One region of the Pseudomonas marincola genome, then DNA from elsewhere that is predicted to be linked to it. Evidence: predicted binding sites of a transcription regulator. Region 1 holds the regulator's gene; each other region holds the start of a gene.
What was found. The regulator sigma-54, encoded in region 1, starts transcription at its own class of promoters, with help from an activator protein. The targets are predictions, from matches to a motif close to ANTGGCATNNANNTTGCTNT.
Positions count from the first base shown of each region.

Region 1 (3,124 bases):
TTCTAATCGACTGAGTTTCTCCTCGATATAGTCACGCAGGGCGTCGGTCACATCCAGCTGGTGTCCACTGATGTTGACTTGCATACCGCTTTCTCCTTGTTGCCGTGTAGTAGTGACAGGCAATTTGCCTGCCGCCGGAACACTGAAGCTTGCTCACTTACCCTGTAGCGGTTCTGCGGTGCTGTGTAACGCTGTTTGACGCGGGTTGTGTTGCCTCAAACATGTCGGACCTGCATATCACCCAGAGTAAGCAGATTGTCTGCCGGGTCGCTTCGGCTTCTGCCGTGCGCTTTGCTCAGCCCTGATATCAGTATGGCTGTTTTGCAGGAAAGCACAGGGTTTGCTTTGGCGACTCCCTCACATTAATCGTTTGCGCTCGCTGGACGGTGCTATGCCGAGTGACTCACGGTATTTGGCAACGGTGCGGCGAGCGACTTGAATACCTTGTGCCTCCAGTAAACCAGCGATCTTGCTGTCGCTCAATGGCTTTTTTGCATTTTCCGCAGCAACCAGTTTTTTAATGATTGCGCGAATCGCTGTCGACGAGCATTCACCGCCTTCAGAGGTGCTTACGTGGCTTGAGAAGAAATATTTCAACTCGTAAATGCCGCGTGGTGTGTGCATGAATTTTTGCGTGGTGACGCGTGAAATCGTCGATTCGTGCATACCGACTGCCTCGGCAATATCGTGCAGAACCAGCGGTTTCATGGCCTCGTCACCGTAGTCGAGGAAGCCGCGCTGGTGCTCGACAATCTGCGTGGCAACCTTCATCAGGGTTTCATTGCGACTCTGCAAGCTCTTGATGAACCAGCGCGCCTCCTGCAACTGATTACGCATGAAGGTGTTGTCGGCGCTGGAGTCTGCGCGGCGCACGAAACCAGCGTACTGCGGGTTGACCCGTAAGCGCGGCATGGCTTCCTGGTTGAGTTCTACCAGCCAGCGGTCATTGTGTTTGCGCACAATGACGTCGGGGACTACATACTCCGGCTCGCCAGACTCGATTTGCGAGCCGGGGCGCGGGTTGAGGCTCTGAATCAGCTCAATGACCTGACGCAGTTCGTCTTCCTTGAGCTTCATGCGGCGCATCAGTTGGCTGTAGTCGCGGCTGCCCAGCAGGTCGAGATAATCATTTGCCAGACGCTGGGCTTCAGCCAGCCAAGGTGTTTTTGCGGGCAGTTGGCGCAGCTGCAGCAACAGGCACTCGCTGAGGGTGCGTGCGGCAATGCCGGCGGGCTCGAACTGCTGAATGCGGTGCAGAACGGCTTCGACTTCATCAAGCTCGATGTCGAGTTCCGGGTCGAATGCGCTGACCACTTCGTCGAGGGTTTCTTCGAGATAACCCTGCTGATTGATGCAGTCGATCAGGGTCGCCGCGATAAGCCGGTCTTTGTCCGACATTGGCGACAGGTTGAGTTGCCACAACAAATGGCTTTGCAGGCTTTCGCCTGTCGAGGTGCGCGTGGTGAAGTCCCACTCGTCATCGTCGTTGCTAGGCAGGCTGCTGGCGCTTGTCTGATAAACGTCTTCCCAGGCGGTATCAACCGGCAGCTCATTGGGAATGCGCTCATTCCACTCGCCATCTTCCAGGTTGTCTACGGTTTGCGACGGTTCCTGATAAGTCGGTTCCTGGAAATTGGCCTCTTCCTGATTCGGTGAGGCAGCCGTTTCCGCTCCGTCAGCCATAGGGTCGGAATTATCGAAGTCGTCGCCATCTTCTTGGCGCTCGAGCATCGGATTGGACTCCAACGCCTCCTGAATCTCTTGTTGCAGATCCAGGGTTGAGAGTTGAAGTAGGCGGATGGCTTGTTGCAGCTGAGGCGTCATCGTCAGCTGCTGGCCCATCTTCAGGACTAGCGATGGTTTCATTGCAGACCTTATTAACCGGCGTCTATGCGCAATCCACTACAGGGCATTTGAGCCACAAGGAGGCAGAGTATATGCCTTTCCCCGTGGCCTTTGCCTAGCACTGCTTTTGAGTTTGGGCATGATTCGGCTAGAGCCTGAACTCATGTCCCAAATAGACTTCTTTTACAATCTCGTTGGCCAGAATGGCTTCGGAGTCACCTTCGGCAATCAGTTGGCCGTCACTGACAATGTACGCAGTTTCGCAAATATCCAGCGTTTCGCGAACGTTGTGGTCGGTGATCAGAACGCCAATACCTTTGGCTTTCAGGTGGTGAATAATCTGTTTGATGTCCCCGACCGAAATCGGGTCCACCCCGGCAAATGGTTCGTCGAGCAGTATGAATTTAGGCGCCGTGGCCAGTGCGCGGGCAATTTCAACCCGACGACGTTCACCACCCGACAAGCTCATGCCGAGATTATCGCGGATGTGGTGAATATGAAATTCTTCGAGAAGGCTTTCCATCTCCGCGTGACGCGCAGCACGGTCGAGCTCCTTACGGGTCTCGAGAATCGCCATGATGTTGTCCGAGACGCTGAGCTTGCGAAAGATCGACGCTTCCTGCGGCAGGTAACCAATGCCGGCGCGCGCGCGGCCATGCATCGGCAGGTGGCTGACATCCAGGTCGTCGATCAAGACGCGACCCTGATCAGCCTGCACCAAACCTACAATCATGTAGAAGCAGGTGGTTTTACCGGCGCCGTTAGGCCCGAGCAGGCCAACAATCTGTCCGCTTTCGATGTTCAGGCTGACGTCACGCACGACCTGGCGGCTTTTATAGCTTTTGGCCAAATGCTGGGCTTTCAGAATCGCCATCGTTATTCGGCCGCCTGTGGTTCAGCTGGTTTGCTTTTCGGCTGGATAACCATGTCGATGCGCGGGCGCGGTGTGGTGATCTGGTTGCCCGTGGCGCGACCGGCATTAACGATCTGACGCTGCGTGTCGTAGACGATTTTCTCGCCTTCGAAGGTATTACCTTCTTGAATGACCTTGGCCTGATCGATCAGGACAATGCGATTCTTGCTGGCAAAGTACTGGATGGTAAGGCCATAGGCTTTAACCAGTTCTTTGTCTTCTGCGGGCTTCTGCTCGTAATAAGCCGGTGTGCCGACAGAGGTGAACACGTCGATATCACCTTGAGCAGTTTGCGTGATCGTCACGGTATTGCCGGTGATCTTCATGGTGCCCTGAGTGATGATCACATCGCCGCGGTACACGGCT
Region 1 covers NZ_LR215729.2:3,900,331-3,903,454, reverse strand. The annotation lists gene hpf (ribosome hibernation-promoting factor, HPF/YfiA family) at 1-84, opposite strand, end outside; gene PMYSY11_RS18030 (RNA polymerase factor sigma-54) at 358-1,866, opposite strand; gene lptB (LPS export ABC transporter ATP-binding protein) at 1,994-2,719, opposite strand; gene lptA (lipopolysaccharide transport periplasmic protein LptA) at 2,722-3,124, opposite strand, start outside.

Region 2 (3,124 bases), 1.2 Mb from region 1:
TTGCGGGCAGCCAAGACAATGCCAGCGCAATGATAGTCAACATCGAAACACTGCCCGAGACTCACCTCGCCGACACACTGGCGCAGCTGCATCAGTGGCCCGCCCCTCCCGTTTTACAGCCCGGAAAAGAGTTCGAAGGCTGGCACGTAGAAGACCTGCTCCATCAGTCGCGCCAATCACTGATGTACCGCGTGCGCGACAAACAGGGCCAGCACTGGCTGTTAAAAACCCTGCCCGCCAACCGCGCAGATGAACCGCAGGCAGCCCCCGCATTGTTGCTCGAAGAGTGGTTTTTGCGCCGGGTAGCGGGCAGCCATTTTGCCGAAGTGCACCCGTTACCTCAGCGCCAGCATCTGTATTACCTGCAACGCCAATACACCGGGCAAACCCTTGCCGAAATGCTCAAAGCCGATGGTCCCCTGAGCCTGGCCGACTGGCTGCGTATTGCGCCCAGACTGATCAAGGCACTGGGCATGCTGCACCGGCGCAATATCATTCACCGCGACATCAAGCCGGAAAACATTCTTTGCTGCGATGACGGTGAGGTGCGCATTATCGACTTTGGCTTGGCCTTCTGCCCCGGCTTGTCGCCGGTCGAGACGACAACCGTGGCGGGTACACCGAGCTATATCGCCCCCGAAGCCTTCAACGGCGCTGCCCCAAGCGCCAGCCAGGACATTTTCGCAGCCGGCGTTACGCTGTATCAGGCGCTCACCGGCCATTACCCCTATGGCGAGATTGAAGCCTTCCAACGCCCGCATTTCAAACAACCGACGGCGGCCAGCCGTTATCGCCCGGACCTGCCGGTCTGGGTCGATCAGCAGTTGCTGCATGCCATTTGTGCAGACCCGGATGAGCGTTTCGAGACGGCTGAGCAGTGGTTGCTTGAGATAGAGCATGGCGAACGCCAGTCACTGGCTATTCGCCCCCGGCCATTACTGGAGCGCGAGCCGCTGGCTGTATGGCGGACAGTAGCGCTAATCGCACTGGCGCTTAACGTGGTGCTGTTCATTGCTGTACTGCGCTGACCAATGCACCAAAAGCAGCCATACCGCATTAAAGCAGTGCAAAAGACCCGTAAAAATCAAACCCTCAGCCCTTCAGCGCCCTTAAAAACAGCGGCCTGGGGAATTGGCACGGTAACTGCTTTAAGGAATTTACAATTTAAATAAAGCGCGATCTTCAACGAAGAAGACTGCACTTCCCGACAGAACGGGACTTGGACAAAGGCGTCCTCGCTAGGCAACTAGCGGGACGCCTTTTTTGTTTTCCGTGATTTTTATGCAGGAGATCGTCCGCATGAAAAAGCTAAAACTGGTTCTCATCGGTAACGGCATGGCCGGGATACGCACGCTGGAAGAGCTGCTGAAGCTCGCCCCGGACATGTACGAAATAACCGTATTTGGTGCCGAGCCGCACCCCAATTACAACCGCATTCTGCTGTCGCCGGTTTTAGCCGGCGAGCAAACCTTTGATGAGATCGTCCTCAACGACCTCAACTGGTACAGCGATAACGGCATCAATCTGCTGCTGGGCCGCAAAGTGGTCGAGATCAATCGCAAGCAGCGCCATGTCATCGCCAGCGATGGCACCGTGGCCGAATATGATCGTTTGCTGATTGCCACCGGCTCAACGCCGTTCATCCTGCCGGTGCCCGGCAGCAAACTCGAAGGCGTGATCGGCTACCGCGATATCGCCGACACCCAAGTGATGATGGAAACCGCCAAGACCCACAGCCATGCCGTTGTAATCGGTGGCGGCCTGCTGGGGTTGGAAGCTGCCAACGGCCTCAAGCTGCGCGGCATGGATGTAACCGTAGTGCATATCGGCGAATGGCTGATGGAACGCCAGCTCGACCGCAATGCTGGTGAGTTGCTGCAGCAATCGCTGAGCGAACGCGGCCTGAAATTCCTGCTGCCCAAGCACACCGCCGAATTGCTCGACAATGGTGACGGCCGCGTCTGCGCGGTTAAGTTTACCGATGGTGATGTGATCGCCGCAGATCTGGTGGTGATGGCGGCCGGGATTCGGCCGAACACCGAACTGGCGGAAAAATCCGGGATTGCCTGCAACCGCGGAATTTTGGTCAACGACACGCTGCAAACCTTCGATCCACGGGTTTACGCCATCGGCGAATGCGCCAGCCATCGCGGGATTGCCTATGGTCTGGTAGCGCCGCTGTTTGATCAGGCAAAAGTCTGCGCCAACCATTTAGCGCAACTCGGCTTCGCCCGCTATCAAGGCTCCGTCACCTCGACCAAACTCAAGGTAACCGGCATCGACTTGTTTTCGGCTGGCGAGTTCATGGGCGGCGAAGGCACCGAGACCATCACCCTGTCAGACCCGATCGGTGGCGTTTACAAGAAGCTGGTAATCAAGAACGATCAACTGATTGGCGCGTGCCTGTACGGCGACACGGCAGACGGCGGCTGGTACTTCCGCCAGATCCGCGAGCTGCAGAATATCAGCCAGACCCGTGATCACCTGATGTTTGGCGAAAACGCGATTGGCGATGTCGGCCACCAAGGCCAGGACAAAACCGCCAACATGCCCGATACCGCCGAGGTCTGCGGCTGCAACGGTGTATGCAAGGGCACCATCGTCAAGGCTATTCAGGAGAACGGCCTGTTCAGTGTCGATGACGTCAAGAAGCACACCAAGGCTGCCAGTTCGTGCGGCTCATGCGCCGGGCTGGTCGAACAGATCCTTATCAGCACCGTTGGCGGCGCGGCGGACGTAAAGCCCAAGAGCGAGAAAGCTATTTGCGGCTGCAGCGACAGCACCCATGGTCAGATCCGTCAGGCCATCCGTGAGCACCACCTCACCAGCATCGTGGCCGTACAACAGCACCTGAACTGGAGCACGCCCAATGGCTGTGCGACCTGCCGCCCCGCGCTCAACTATTACCTGATCTCAACCTGGCCGGGCGAGGCAATCGACGATGCACAGTCGCGCCTGATCAACGAGCGCGCTCACGCCAACATCCAGAAAGACGGCACCTATTCCGTTGTTCCGCGCATGTGGGGCGGTGTAACCAGCGCAGCCGAATTACGCCGCATCGCCGATGTGGCCGACAAATACCAGGTGCCGATGGTCAAGGTTACCGGCGGTCAACGCATCGACC
Region 2 covers NZ_LR215729.2:2,656,429-2,659,552, forward strand. The annotation lists gene PMYSY11_RS12285 (bifunctional protein-serine/threonine kinase/phosphatase) at 1-1,028, shown strand, start outside; gene nirB (nitrite reductase large subunit NirB) at 1,300-3,124, shown strand, end outside.
Region 2: the regulator sigma-54 is predicted to act here: its motif matches at 1,131-1,150, upstream of nirB (nitrite reductase large subunit NirB).

Region 3 (3,124 bases), 600 kb from region 1:
AGGGTTTTGCCAGTGCCGGGCGGACCGCTGAGCAGTAAGTTGTGCGATCCGGCGGCGGCCACCAGCAGGGCGCGTTTGGCGGCTGTCTGGCCCTGTACTTCGGCAAGGTCAGGATAGGGACGCGTCTGGCGTAGCAAACCCTGAGACACAAACGGCTCGATAGGCGATGAACCATTAAAGTGCGCGGCCAACTCCAGCAGGTGGTCGGCGGCTATCACGATCAGTCCCGTGGCCAGGCTGGCTTCTTCGGCATTAGCTTTCGGCACCACTAAGGTGCGTGCGCAACTTCGCGCTGCCAGTGCGGCGGGCAACACACCCTGAACCGGGCGGATTGCCCCGGATAATGCCAGCTCGCCCAGGCATTCGACCTGCGCCAGCGCTTCTGGCGGTATCTGCGAGCTGGCCGCCAGAATCCCCAGGGCGATGGCCAGATCGAAGCGTCCGCCATCTTTGGGCAGGTCGGCGGGAGCCAGATTGAGGGTGATGCGCCGGGAGGGAAAGTCGAATTCGCAGTTGAGAATGGCGCTGCGCACGCGGTCTTTGCTTTCCTTGACCGCTGTTTCCGGCAGGCCGACCAACGCCAGAGAAGGAAGGCCGTTGGCCAAATGCGCCTCGACGGTAACCGGCGGCGCTTCCACGCCAACTTGGGCGCGACTGTGGACGATGGCCAGGGACATTGATCACTCCTTGATCAGCTGTCGCCCCGCGAGTGAGGTTTACTCGGCGGGTGGTGGTGGCGTCTGTTCGGCGTCTGCTTCCATGGCCGCGACCTTGGCTTCAAGGGCTTCAAGGCGGGCGCGGGTGCGGGCCAGCACAACCATCTGGCTGTCGAATTCTTCGCGGCTGACCAGGTCGAGTTTGCTGAATGCACTTTGCAGCATCATCTTGAACTGCTGTTCGAATTCGTTACGTGGCAAGGGTGTATCACCACTGAACAGGCGGGATGCGTGGGTGCTGAGAGCATCAAGCAGGGCTTTTGGCGGCAACATAGGTGTTTATCCAGATACGTTTGGCGCCAGTGTATCACGCGTTTTCTGCCGCAGAAGGCAGCGCTCCGGCGCGCCCGATTATCGAGCGTAGCGGCTTGGCGCTGTGCACCGATGTTGTGCGTATACCGTTGGTCAAACCCGTCTGAAAACCAGTGTTTTAGGGCTAACTGCATGAAAAATTGAGCTTTTCACGACTTTGGCAAGGAATCTGCTTAGTCCTTGATGACGGATGCACCGATGCAGTTCCGGTGCGTCAGGCGAAGCGGGGAAGTGTTTCGCTGGTAGCGGTTGGTTGAGAACAGGTTGTCCTGCAGCTATTTCGGCTTTCAAGGCAACCGGTGCATTACAAAAGCCAGACACTGCGCTTAGACTTGAGCCGGGTTCGAAATTCCTGGGGCAAGTCCACCTTACACGGGAGAGAGTTACATGAAGCTAGTCACTGCCATCATCAAGCCGTTCAAGCTGGACGACGTCCGCGAATCACTGTCGGAGATCGGCGTGCAGGGCATCACTGTCACTGAAGTCAAAGGCTTCGGTCGTCAGAAAGGCCATACCGAACTGTACCGCGGCGCCGAATACGTGGTCGATTTCCTACCAAAAGTAAAAATCGACGTAGCCATCGCTGACGATCAACTCGATCGCGTCATCGAGGCCATTACCAAAGCAGCCAACACCGGCAAGATCGGTGACGGCAAAATTTTCGTAGTTAACCTGGAACAGGCGATCCGCATCCGTACCGGCGAAACCGATACAGACGCGATTTAAGCCCCGAACCGAACCCCACGCCCCAGGAGTTAAACCATGACTCTGCGTAAATTCGCAGGGCTAGGAGCCCTTTTGTCTCTCGTTCCGGGAATTGCCCTGGCCGATGAGGCAAGTCTGAACGGCGGTGATACAGCTTGGATGCTGGTAGCAACCGTTCTTGTATTGTTCATGACCATCCCTGGTCTGGCACTGTTTTACGCCGGTATGGTGCGTTCCAAGAACGTCCTGTCGGTGCTCATGCAGTGTTTTGCAATCTGCGCTCTTATTAGCGTCCTGTGGGTTGTCTACGGCTATAGCATGGCTTTTGACACCACGGGCATGGAGCAGGGCGTCGTCAACTTCAACTCGTTTGTGGGCGGCCTTTCCAAAGCCTTCCTCAGCGGTTTGACGGTCGACAGCCTGGTCGCCAGCGTTCCGGAAAGCGTGTTCATTACCTTCCAGATGACCTTCGCCATCATCACCCCGGCCCTCATCGTCGGCGCTTTCGCCGAACGCATGAAGTTCTCGGCGATGCTGGTGTTCATGGCGATCTGGTTCACCATCGTCTATCTGCCGATCGCTCACATGGTCTGGAGTGGTGACGGTGGCCTGATGTGGGATTGGGGCGTTCTCGACTTCGCGGGCGGTACGGTCGTGCACATCAACGCGGGTATCGCAGGTTTGGTTGCGTGTCTGGTGCTGGGCAAGCGTAAAGGCTTCCCAACTACTGCCATGCCGCCACATAACCTGGGCTACACCCTGATTGGTGCGAGCATGCTCTGGGTCGGCTGGTTCGGTTTTAACGCGGGTTCCGCTGTTGCAGCTAACGGTACTGCGGGCATGGCCATGCTGGTCACGCAGATTGCCACAGCTGCTGCGGCACTGAGCTGGATGTTCATCGAGTGGATCACTCACCGTAAGCCAAGCGTTCTGGGTATTGCTTCGGGTGCTGTTGCAGGCCTGGTAGCCATTACTCCGGCGTCGGGCACTGCAGGGCCGATGGGGGCTTTGGTGATCGGTTTTGCTGCGGGGACTATCTGCTTCTTCTGCGCCACATCACTCAAACGCAAGCTGGGTTATGACGACTCGCTGGATGTGTTTGGTGTGCACGCAGTGGGCGGCATCGTCGGGGCAATCCTCACGGGGGCATTTGCAGCGCCTTCGCTGGGCGGTTTCGGCACAGTCGAAGACATTCCTGCTCAGCTTTGGGTGCAGTTCGAGGGCGTGGCATTCACCGTTATCTACACCGCCGTGGTGACCTTCGTCATCCTCAAGGTGCTGGACATGGTGATGGGTCTGCGCGTCAGCGAGGAAGAAGAGACCATCGGTCTCGATCTCGCCCTGCACAACGAGCGCGGTTACAACCTTTAAACACTGAGGGCGCCCGGAGC
Region 3 covers NZ_LR215729.2:4,500,336-4,503,459, reverse strand. The annotation lists gene PMYSY11_RS20615 (YifB family Mg chelatase-like AAA ATPase) at 1-677, opposite strand, end outside; gene PMYSY11_RS20610 (accessory factor UbiK family protein) at 717-989, opposite strand; gene glnK (P-II family nitrogen regulator) at 1,416-1,754, shown strand; gene PMYSY11_RS20600 (ammonium transporter) at 1,791-3,104, shown strand.
Region 3: the regulator sigma-54 is predicted to act here: its motif matches at 1,185-1,204, upstream of glnK (P-II family nitrogen regulator).

Region 4 (3,124 bases), 1.7 Mb from region 1:
GGTCAGTGAAGAAGTCCGCGCAGCGGGTGTTGATGGCGACCAACTCGTGGTTGTACGCACAAACCCGTCAGAGCCAGTTCCGCTATGACCTCGACCGAGGCTACGTTTGCACGCTCAGCGCGATGGTTATCAAGTCGACGACCGCGCATATTTTCCATGCGGGCGACACGCGAATCTACCGATTACGTGATGGCCGCTTGGAGCAATTGACCGAAGACCATCGGCTTTGGGTATCGCAAGACAAAAGCTATCTAAGCCGTGCGATGGGTATCAATACTCACCTTGAGCTCGATTACCGTACGTTTCAGGTGGAGCAGGGCGACTGCTTTTTGTTTGCCACCGACGGCGTTTACGAATTCGCCAGCGATGCGCGCATGGTTGAGTTGATTACGACGCAGAATACTGACCTCGATGGTGCCGCCCGGGCGATTGTCGAACATGCCTATGCACAAGGCAGTGATGACAATCTCACCGTGCAGATTGTTCGAGTCGACAGCTTGCCGCTGCACGAGGCGAGTGAGTTGCAGCAGCAAGTTGCTGAACTGGCATTCGCCCCGTTGCTGCACCCACGCATGGAGTTTGAAGGCTTTCGGGTAATTCGCGAATTGCACGCCAGCAGCCGCAGCCATCTTTACCTGGCTGACGATATCGACAGCGCCGCGCAGGTGGTACTGAAAATTCCATCGGTTGACCTGCAGCATGATTTACAGCATCTGGAGCGTTTGCTGAGCGAGGAGTGGGTCGCGAGGCGTATCGACAGCCCGCATGTGCTCAAAGCGCCCGTGCCAACCCGTAAACGCAACTTTCTCTACAGCGTCAGTGAATACATTGAGGGGCAGACGTTGCGTCAGTGGATTATCGACCATCCACAAGCGCCGCTGGAGAAAGTACGCAGCATGGCCGAGCAGATTGGCAAAGGCTTGCAGGCATTCCATCGCCTGGAAATGCTCCATCAGGACTTGCGCCCCGACAACATCATGATTGATGCCAGCGGTACGTTGAAACTGATCGATTTTGGTTCTGCGCAGGTCGCCGGGCTGGTTGAAATCACCGCGCCATTTGCGCGCAACCAACTGCTGGGCACCGCGCAATACACCGCACCCGAATATTTTCTGGGTGAGGCGGGCTCGCCACGCTCCGATCAATTCTCGCTGGCGGTCATCATTTACCAAATGCTCAGCGGGCGCTTGCCGTATGGCGCTGAAGTGGCCAAGTGCAAAAGCCGTACAGCGCAGAATCGCCTGGTCTATCAGCCGTTGCGTGACAACGACCGTGAGCTTCCCGTGTGGATTGATGATGTGCTGCGCAAGGCGCTGCAACCCGATCCGTTAAAGCGTTATGCCGCGCTCTCGGAATTTATTTTCGAGCTGCGTCAGCCCAATCAGTCGCTGCTCAAGAAGCACCGCCCACCGTTGCTTGAGCGAAATCCCCTGATGTTCTGGAAGGGACTTTCCGCGATTCTGGGCGCCGTGATTATCTGGCTGTTAAGCACCGGCTCTTAACATCCTTAACACTCGAATGCTCAGCGCTTGGGTTTGGCATCAGCGCGGTGCAATTTTCATTCAAGGTGCACCAATTGAGTTCCAAACCCGTTCTGCGGATGACTGCTGAGTTGGTTATATGCGCAGCGCAGGCGCATAAACCAGCCATTTCAGCTATCTGGCATAGGCCTTGCTAATACTCAATCAGTGCTCTCTCTTTTGAGGGCAGCCCAATCGGTCAATGGCGATCGAGCGTTCTGTAAAGAACAAGGGCACAGACGGTGAACTCGGCATGGCGGCCGCAGTAATACCGCAAACGAACAGGCAATGGCGCCTGGGACCGTGAGGTTCCAGGCGCCTTTTTTTTGCTTTTGAAAATGTGATCAGCTCGAACGGGTGCTCTATGAACTCCACTGTCGCAACCACAAATAATCTGCCAACGCTGATCGTTATCGGCAATGGCATGGTCGGTCACCACTGCGTAGAGCAGCTGATTGAGCGCGGCGCGTTGGCTCAGTACCAGATTCAGGTATTCAGCGAAGAGCCGCTGCGCGCATACGACCGTGTGCACCTCTCCGAGTACTTTGGCGGGCGTGACGCCGAGTCGTTGGCACTCAGCGGCGCTGAACTGTATCAACAGCCGGGCGTTACGTTGCATCTGGGGATTCCCGTGCTGGAGATTGATCGCGAGCGCTGTGAGGTGATCACTGCCCAAGGCTGTTTTAGCTTCGACAAGTTGGTGCTGGCGACAGGCTCTTACCCGTTCGTGCCGCCTATTGAAGGCGCTGAAGGACATTCGCGCTTGGTGTATCGCACACTGGCGGATCTCGACACTATTCGCTTGGCGGCCAAGCAGGCGACTCGTGGGGTAGTGGTCGGTGGCGGATTGCTGGGTTTAGAGGCAGCCAATGCGCTGAAGTCGCTGGGCCTTGAAGCGCACGTTGTCGAGTTCGCGCCACGCTTGATGCCGGTGCAACTGGATGATCACGGCGGCTTAGCACTGAAAGCTCAAATAGAAGCGCTGGGCGTCAGCGTGCATTTGTCGCGGGCTACCCAGTCAATCAGCGCCGGACGCGAATTCCGCTATCGCATGAACTTCAGCGGTGATGAGTTCCTCGAAACCGACCTGATTGTCTTCTCTGCTGGTATTCGTCCGCAGGATGCATTGGCCCGGCAATGCAATCTGGAGCTCGGGCCTCGCGGTGGGGTGGCGATCGACAGCCAGTGCCGCACTAACGATCCGAACATTTATGCCATTGGTGAGTGCGCTGCCTGGAACGGCGGAGTGTTCGGTTTGGTCGCGCCGGGCTACCAAATGGCCCGTGCAGTTGCCGCACAAATATGCGGTGAAGACAGCGAACCATTCATGGGCGCCGATATGTCGACAAAGCTTAAATTGCTTGGCGTCGACGTCGGTTCTATCGGCGATGCACACGGCGCCACTGCCGGTTCACGCAGCTATCGCTTCATCGACGAAGCCACTGCCAGCTATCGCCGCTTAGTGGTTTCGGCTGATGGCAAACATGCCATCGGTGCGGTGCTGGTGGGTGACAACAGCTATTACGACACCCTGTTGCAGTACGTACAAAACGACATCAAATTACCGGCAGATCCGTCTTGCCTGATCTTGCCGCAAGGCGAAG
Region 4 covers NZ_LR215729.2:2,171,585-2,174,708, forward strand. The annotation lists gene PMYSY11_RS10210 (bifunctional protein-serine/threonine kinase/phosphatase) at 1-1,502, shown strand, start outside; gene nirB (nitrite reductase large subunit NirB) at 1,885-3,124, shown strand, end outside.
Region 4: the regulator sigma-54 is predicted to act here: its motif matches at 1,659-1,678, upstream of nirB (nitrite reductase large subunit NirB).